Regions from separate parts of the Pectobacterium sp. HCp5_1 genome, predicted to be linked through region 2. Evidence: predicted binding sites of a transcription regulator. Region 2 holds the regulator's gene; the other holds the start of a gene.
What was found. Region 2 encodes PurR, which represses purine synthesis genes. Its sites were predicted from a motif close to CANGCAAACGTTTGCNTG; they were not measured.
Positions count from the first base shown of each region.

Region 1: the regulator PurR is predicted to act here: its motif matches at 622-639, upstream of purL (phosphoribosylformylglycinamidine synthase).

Region 1 covers NZ_JAUMIO010000011.1:72,430-77,049, reverse strand. The annotation lists gene mltF (membrane-bound lytic murein transglycosylase MltF) at 1-519, opposite strand, end outside; gene purL (phosphoribosylformylglycinamidine synthase) at 736-4,620, shown strand, end outside.
Region 2 covers NZ_JAUMIO010000004.1:208,073-212,692, reverse strand. The annotation lists gene Q3A88_RS05120 (C40 family peptidase) at 1-167, shown strand, start outside; gene Q3A88_RS05115 (YnhF family membrane protein) at 384-473, opposite strand; gene purR (HTH-type transcriptional repressor PurR) at 863-1,888, shown strand; gene cfa (cyclopropane fatty acyl phospholipid synthase) at 2,090-3,241, shown strand; gene Q3A88_RS05100 (riboflavin synthase) at 3,338-3,973, opposite strand; gene Q3A88_RS05095 (MATE family efflux transporter) at 4,222-4,620, shown strand, end outside.

The DNA.
Region 1 (4,620 bases), on a different contig from region 2:
GACGAGGCGGCCTTGCAGTTTATCCAGCGTTTTTGGACGGGGTGAACCGAGGCGGTACACCATCTGTTGTGAAATGGAATAGTAGGTTGGGCCGGCGCGGAAGCGTTCCAGACGCTCATGGTTGTAGATCAGCCCGGCAGCCAGCAGATCGGCATCGTCACCGTCCAAATCGTCAAACAGCTCGTCAAGATTCTTGCGTGACGAGACCACCAGCTTGACGCCGAGGTAATCGGCGAACCGTTTTGCCAGTTCATAGTCCAGACCTGTCGGGGATCCGTTGCTCATTGCATAGGTCAGCGGTGAGTTGACCGTGCTGATACGCAACTCACCGCGTGAGAGGATCTGCCTGAGCTGTACATCCTGACTACTGCGCCAGGGAATACTAGGCCATAGCGCTAACGCCAGCAGTAACGTGATAATCCCGATGAAAAAATAATTTAATTTTAAAGGCTTCAAATAGTTATCTCTCGGCGGCCGTGTGGCCAGGCTGTCTGTAACGGCAGTTTTTTTATACGTCATTTCCCAGAGTGGGGGCATTTTGCTTAACAAACCGCCAGTGTGCAACTTTTATTGATTTGGTCACCGATTAATCATTCGTCGGACGCGAAGTGAAATTATCGCCACGCAAACGGTTTCGTCCGAGGGAAGGATTCTCTATAATATGCGCGTTTCCCCCCTGTTGTGCCCCATGGCTGTATCGCAGCCAGTGCATCGAAGACGAGAGAACTTTAGATTATGGAAATACTGCGTGGTTCACCTGCTTTATCGGCTTTTCGTATTAATAAATTGCTGGTCCGCTGCAAAGAGCACGTTTTGCCGGTCAGTGATATCTATGCTGAATACGTACATTTCGCCGATGTCAGCGCCCCGTTGAACAACGATGAACAGGCCAAACTGACACGTTTGCTGAAGTATGGTCCTTCTCTCGCGGAGCACGAGCCGCAAGGCCATCTGTTACTGGTCACGCCGCGTCCCGGCACCATTTCGCCGTGGTCTTCCAAAGCAACGGATATCGCCCATAACTGTGGGTTAAGCAAAGTACTGCGTCTGGAGCGTGGTCTGGCTTTCTATATTCATGCGCCTATGCTGAGCGATGAACAGTGGCAGCAACTGGGGGCACTGCTGCATGACCGAATGATGGAAAGCGTATTTAGCGACCTGAAACAGGCCGAAGCGCTGTTCTCTCATCACCAGCCTGCGCCTTTCAAACGCATCGAAATTCTGCTGCAAGGACGTCAGGCGCTAGAAGAAGCGAACGTCCGTCTGGGACTGGCATTGGCAGAAGATGAAATTGACTATCTGCTGGAAGCCTTCACCAAACTGGGCCGCAATCCTAACGACATCGAACTGTATATGTTCGCCCAGGCGAACTCTGAGCACTGTCGCCACAAGATTTTCAACGCTGATTGGGTGATCGACGGCGTTACTCAGCCGAAGTCACTGTTCAAAATGATCAAAAACACCTTTGAACACACTCCCGATCACGTTCTCTCTGCCTATAAAGACAACGCCGCCGTCATGGAAGGTTCCGCCGTCGGCCGTTTCTACACCGATCCTAACGGGCAATATACTTACCATCAGGAAGACGCCCATATCCTGATGAAAGTTGAAACGCATAACCACCCAACCGCCATTTCACCGTGGCCGGGCGCAGCAACGGGATCCGGTGGTGAAATCCGTGACGAAGGCGCGACAGGCCGTGGCTCCAAGCCGAAAGCCGGTCTGGTGGGCTTCTCTGTATCGAACCTGCGCATTCCTGGCTTTGTCCAGCCGTGGGAAGAAGAAGAGTTCGGCAAGCCAGAGCGTATTGTCAGCGCGCTGGATATCATGACCGAAGGCCCATTGGGCGGTGCGGCATTCAATAACGAATTCGGTCGTCCTGCACTGACGGGCTATTTCCGTACGTATGAAGAGCGTGTTGATAGCCACAATGGCACAGAGCTGCGCGGCTACCATAAACCGATCATGCTGGCGGGCGGCATTGGTAACATCCGTGCCGATCACGTCAAAAAAGGCGAAATTAGCATCGGTGCCAAACTGATTGTACTGGGCGGACCGTCCATGAATATCGGTCTGGGCGGCGGTGCAGCCTCCTCTATGGCATCGGGTCAGTCTGATGCGGATCTGGATTTTGCTTCTGTACAGCGCGATAACCCAGAAATGGAGCGCCGCTGTCAGGAAGTGATCGACCGCTGCTGGCAATTGGGTGAAGCCAACCCGATCCTGTTCATCCACGATGTCGGCGCGGGCGGTCTGTCTAACGCGATGCCGGAACTGGTGAGCGACGGTGGTCGCGGTGGTCGCTTTGAACTGCGCGATATTCTGAACGACGAGCCGGGCATGAGCCCGCTGGAAGTCTGGTGTAACGAATCGCAGGAGCGCTACGTTCTGGCCGTTGCGCCAGAACAGCTGGCACAGTTTGATGAAATTTGTCGTCGTGAACGTGCGCCTTATGCGGTGATTGGTGAGGCAACGGAAGAATTGCATCTGACGATGAACGATCGTCACTTCAACAACCAGCCGATCGATCTACCGCTGGATGTGCTGCTGGGCAAAACGCCGAAGATGCTGCGTGATGTTGAGCGTAAGCAGGTAGAAGGCACGCCGCTACAGCGTGATGAAATCTATCTGGCAGAAGCGGTCGAGCGCGTGCTGCACTTACCTGTTGTCGCCGAAAAAACCTTCCTGATCACCATCGGTGACCGCTCTGTTACCGGTATGGTAGCCCGCGATCAGATGGTCGGTCCGTGGCAGGTGCCGGTGGCTGACTGTGCGGTGACCACCGCCAGCCTTGATAGCTATTACGGCGAGGCCATGTCTATCGGTGAACGTGCGCCAGTCGCGTTGCGTAACTTCGCGGCCTCCGCGCGTTTGGCGGTCGGTGAGGCGCTGACGAACATTGCGGCCACGCATATCGGCCCGCTGACTCGCGTGAAGCTGTCTGCGAACTGGATGGCAGCCGCAGGGCATCCGGGCGAAGATGCCGGACTGTACGATGCTGTGAAAGCCGTGGGTGAGGAGCTTTGCCCAGCGCTGGGTCTGACGATTCCGGTGGGTAAAGACTCCATGTCGATGAAAACCCGCTGGCAGGAAGAGGGCGAAGATCGTGCGGTCACCTCGCCGATGTCGCTGGTGATCTCTGCGTTTGCCCGCGTGGAAGACGTACGTAACACGGTAACGCCACAGCTGCGTATTGGACAGGATAATGCGCTGCTGCTCATCGATTTGGGTGCAGGCAATAAAGCGCTGGGTGCGACGGCGCTGGCACAGGTTTATCGCCAGTTGGGTCGTAAGACGGCAGATGTGCATAGCCCTGAGCAGCTGGCTGGCTTCTTTAATGCCATGCAGCAACTGGTCGCGGATAAAGCGCTTCTGGCCTATCACGACCGTTCAGACGGCGGCCTGCTGGTTACGCTGGCGGAGATGGCGTTTGCTGGCCATTGCGGCGTGACTGTCGATATCGCGTCTCAGGGTGAGGATACGCTGGCGACGCTGTTTAACGAAGAGCTTGGCGCAGTAATCCAGATCCCGGCGGCACGTCGTGCGGAAGTGGAAGCGGTTCTGGCACTGCATGGTCTGGCAGATTGTGTACATTATCTCGGTCATGCTGAAGAAGGCACGCGTTTCACCATCAATCAGGGTGCAGAAGCGATCTATCAGGAAAGCCGTTCAACGCTGCGTCGCTGGTGGGCTGAAACCAGCTGGCAGATGCAGCGCCTGCGTGATAACCCGCAGTGTGCCGATCAGGAACACATCGCCAGACAGGATGATAACGATCCCGGCCTGAACGTGTCGCTGACCTTCGATCCGCAGCAAGATATTGCTGCACCTTATATCGCTAAGAATGTCCGCCCTAAAGTGGCTGTCCTGCGTGAGCAGGGTGTGAACTCTCACGTAGAAATGGCGGCGGCGTTCCACCGTGCGGGCTTTGATGCCATCGACATCCATATGAGTGACCTGCTGGCGAATCGCCGTAACTTGCAGGATTTCCAGGCGCTGGTTGCGTGTGGCGGCTTCTCTTATGGTGACGTGCTGGGCGCGGGTGAAGGCTGGGCTAAATCCATTCTGTTCAACTCTCGCGTACGCGATGAATTCGCTGAATTCTTCCTGCGTCCACATACGCTGGCGCTAGGCGTATGTAACGGTTGCCAGATGATGTCCAACCTGCGCGAGCTGATTCCGGGCGCCGATCTCTGGCCGCGTTTTGTCCGCAATAAATCCGATCGCTTTGAAGCGCGCTTCAGCCTGGTCGAAGTGGAGAAAAGCCCGTCGCTGTTCATGAATGATATGGCCGGATCGCGCATGCCGATTGCCGTTTCACACGGAGAAGGTCAGGTTGAAGTTCGTGACGATGCCCATCTGGCGGCGATTGAAGAACACGGTCTGGTAGCGCTGCGTTATATCAACCACTACGGTCAGGTCACTGAGAACTATCCGGCTAACCCGAATGGCTCGCCAAACGGTATTACGGCAGTCACCAGCACCAGCGGTCGGGCAACGGTCATGATGCCGCACCCTGAGCGCGTGTTCCGTACCGTCAGTAATTCCTGGCACCCGGAAGAGTGGGGCGAGGATGGCCCGTGGATGCGTATGTTCCGTAATGCGCGTAGACAGCTGGGC
Region 2 (4,620 bases):
ATAATCGTGGCGCAGCCGATCACGTCGGGGTTTATCTGGGTGAAGGAAAATTTATTCAGTCGCCGCGTACAGGCTCAGATATTCGTATCAGCAAGCTGAGTGAAGATTATTGGCAGGAACACTACGTTGGCGCACGTCGCGTGGTGACACCGCAGACGATTCGTTAAGAGACAGGTTATATCTGGTATACCCTAAATAATTCGAGTTTCAGGAAGGCGGCAAGCGAAGGAATCCCGATGAACTTACTCAAGTAAGTGATTCGGGTGAGTGAACGAAGCCAACGCACATGCAACTTGAAATATGACGGGTATAAAGCGATTCAGACACGTTTTATGTAACATCAACGTGTCTGAATACCTAACCCGCCCAGAGGCACCGTTCGGTTAGTTCAGCACCGCAATAAAACTAAACGCGATGATCACAGCCAACGAGCCAACAGTTGTCAGCAAAGACATCTTCAGATCTGTATCCATGAATTACTCCTTATTAACGAACGAATTTTATCTGAAAGCTTCATCTGAAAAGACACCACCGTTCACAGCCAAACCCGTTTAGGTAGTAAAAGCCACAAATAATAGGGTTATTACGATTCTTTCATAATTGTAGCGAAAAATCTCGGACGAATGCATCACTAATAGTATAAATTAGCCCTTTCACTTTCATGATAAATCGGACACAATCCGCTGTTTATGAAAGCGCTGCGTATCAGTCGAAAAACGTCAACCCAGATCCCTTCGGTATAACATTCGGCATTCTCCTTCTGAAATCCTGTTTTTTAGCTTAGAAGAAGAACATTAAACGTAGGCAAACGATTAACAATATACTTACGTCTGTAACAGGTAAGTTCAGGAGTCATTTTTAGATGGCAACGATTAAAGATGTGGCAAAACGTGCTGGCGTTTCCACCACAACCGTATCGCACGTGATCAATAAAACACGTTTCGTCGCCGAAGAGACTAAGGCAGCCGTCAGGGCGGCAATTAAAGAATTGCACTATTCGCCCAGCGCCGTCGCCCGCAGCCTCAAAGTTAATCACACTAAATCTATCGGTTTGCTGGCCACATCCAGCGAAGCCCCCTATTTCGCCGAAATCATTGAAGCCGTTGAAAACAGCTGCTATGCCAAAGGCTACACGCTGGTGCTGTGTAATTCGCATAACGACATCGGCAAACAGCGCGCCTATCTTTCCATGCTGGCGCAAAAACGCGTCGATGGCCTGCTGGTAATGTGCGCTGAATACCCACCAGAGCTGTTGTCGATGTTGGAAGATTATCGCAGCATTCCGATGGTCGTGATGGACTGGGGACAGATGCACAGCGATTTTACCGATACGATTATCGATAACGCCTTTGAAGGCGGTTATATGGCAGGTCGCTACCTGATTGAACGCGGCCATCGGGATATCGGTGCCATCCCCGGCACTCAAGAACGCAACACCGGCAGCGGGCGCTACCTCGGCTTTTTGAAAGCATTGAAGGAAGCCGACATCACCGTACGCGACGAATGGGTAGTTCGGGGCGATTTCGAACCGGAATCCGGCTACAAAGCCATGCATCAGATCCTCGCACAGAAACAGCGTCCAACGGCCGTATTCTGCGGCGGCGATATTATGGCGATGGGGGCTATCTGTGCGGCTGACGAACTGGGTCTGCGTGTGCCGCAGGATATTTCGGTGATCGGTTATGACAACGTGCGCCACGCGCGTTTCTTTACGCCTGCGCTGACCACCATCCACCAGCCAAAGGAGCGTCTGGGTCAGTCCGCTTTCGCGATGCTGCTGGATCGCATTACCAGTAAGCGGGAAGATGCACACGTCATTGAAGTGCACCCGACGTTGATTGAACGCCGCTCGGTTGCAGACGGCCCTTACCTCGACTATCGCCGCTAGCCGCAGCCATTCTGTACAGACGATTTTCTTATTCCTACTGCTTCTCCTCTCTGCTTCAGCCAATTCTCTTGTATGCTGGTTGAAGCAGTTTTAAATTTAATACCGTGTTTCATTTTCTCTGGTGACAGCCGATACCTCGGCTGCGATAAGTGTTGTCCTGATGTGTTTTACGATACTTTTACATAAAGTTAAGGAGACATGATGGGTTTACCTTATACAGAAGAATGGGATCCTAATACCGCGCCCTGGTTCCACATCGTGCAAGACATGCTGGCCAGCGCGGATATCACCATCAACGGCACTCGCCCTTTTGACATCCGCGTGACCAACCCCAATTTCTTTAAACGCATCCTACGTGAGGGATCGCTGGGGCTGGGAGAAAGCTACATGGATGAATGGTGGGAGTGTGAACGGCTGGATATGTTTTCCCATCGCGTCCTGCGTGCGGGGTTGGATGCCAGGCTGCCCCGCCGTCTGCACGACCTGACGCGCGTCGCCCTCTCCCGCGTCACAAATTTACAATCCCGCCAACGTGCTCAGGTTGTCGGTAAAGCGCATTACGATTTAGGTAACGACCTCTTTACCCTGATGCTGGATCCCTATATGCAATACTCCTGCGCCTATTGGAAACAGGCACAGACGCTGGAACAGGCGCAGGAAGATAAACTCGCCATGATCTGCGAAAAGCTCCAGTTAACATCAGGGATGACGCTGCTGGATATCGGCTGTGGCTGGGGCGGACTGGCCGAATTCGCGGCACGCCACTACGGCGTTTCAGTGTACGGCATCACTATTTCCAGAGAACAACAGGTGCTGGCGCAGCGACGTTGTCAGGATCTGAACGTCACCATTGAACTACAGGATTACCGCGATCTCGATCGGCAATTCGATCGCGTGGTGTCAGTTGGTATGTTTGAACACGTCGGGCCACGCAACTATGACAATTATTTCCGCGTCGTGCGGCGTAATCTAAAACCCGATGGACTGTTTCTGCTACATACCATCGGGGCCAATAAGACCAATCCGCACATTGATCCCTGGATTCATAAATACATCTTCCCCAACGGCTGTATTCCCTCCATACAGCATATTGCGCAGGCAAGTGAGCCTTACATGGTGATGGAAGACTGGCATAATTTCGGTGCTGATTACGATCGTACCTTAATGGCCTGGCACGCTCGCTTTCAGCAGAACTGGCCACGACTTTCCACACGCTACACGGCCCGCTTCCGCCGGATGTTCAGCTACTATCTTAACTTTTGTGCAGGGGCTTTCAGAGCAAGGAAACTTCAGCTCTGGCAGGTCTTGTTCAGCACGGATGGGGTCGACGGTGGATTGCGCGTTGCGCGCTGACAGCATTGTGTGTTGACAGAAAGTCGTGTGCTGACTGAAAAGAGAAACCGGACGGTAGCAACGCCGTCCGGTTTACCAGAATGTGCAACGTAGGAATTACTCTTCCTTGCCGAGCTCGCTCGCCTGCTTGCTAGCTAAAACACGCTCGACCGTATCGACCACGGCCTGTGTCTGCGGGTCGATTTCGATATTAATCCGATTTCCCAGACGCTTCTGCCCCAGCGTGGTGCGGTTCAGCGTTTCTGGAATTAAATGCACGCAGAAACGTCCACGGGTCACTTCTCCTACCGTTAGGCTGATGCCATCAATCCCAACGAAGCCTTTATGCAGCACGTATTTCATCAGCGCTTCATCTGCCAGACGGAACCAAATTTGATGGTTATTCTCTGAAACCTGAATCTTAACCACTTCCGCCGTACACATGATGTGGCCCGACATGACGTGCCCACCGATCTCATCACCGAATTTCGCGGCTCGCTCAATATTCACGACATCACCTTCGTGAATATCGCCCAGATTCGTTAACCGCAGCGTTTCCTTCATGAGATCAAAACTGACACGATCGCCGTCAATGGCGGTTACCGTCAGGCAGCAACCATTGTGCGCCACCGAAGCGCCGGGCACGAGTCCTGGCAACAGGTCGGGCGGGAGTTGGACAACGTGCGTGCGAAAGTTGGATTTTTCTTCAATCGACACCACCGGCGCGGTGCCCTGAACAATACCGGTAAACATGCGGTTTGCCTCTTAAAAACAAAGAAATGACGTTGTGCAGTGTGCCCGATATTCCGCGGAAAACCAAACCGGAATACGGTACGTCAGACGTTATCGAAACCGCAGCGTAACAAAAAGAATATATTCTCTTTCAAGCTGGTTTACTTTTATTAAGTCGTTACAATAACGTTCTCGTTTTATTCTTGACGTTTTTCATATCCAGATTATTCATCCCGCTAGCAAAATTAAGTCATTCAAGGAAGGTATCCGTGCAACAGTATCTGACAGAAGCGCGTAAATTATCGGCGCTTGCTGTTCCTGTCATTATTGCGCAAGTGTCCCAAACGTCGATGGGTGTGGTTGACACCGTCATGGCCGGTGCTTATAGCGCCACCGATATGGCCGCCGTCGCCGTGGGAACCTCTATCTGGCTACCCGCCATTCTTTTTGGCCATGGCCTGCTGTTGGCGCTGACGCCCGTTGTCGCACAGCTCAACGGTTCCGGCCGACGCGATCGCATCTCTTATCAGGTGCGACAGTCCTTCTTCCTCGCCGCCATCATTTCGGTGCTTACAATGCTGGTGCTGTATCAGGGGGAATACGCCATTAACCTGATGAGCGACAGTTCGCCAGAGTTGGCTGCGAAAGCCATCGGCTATCTGCATGCG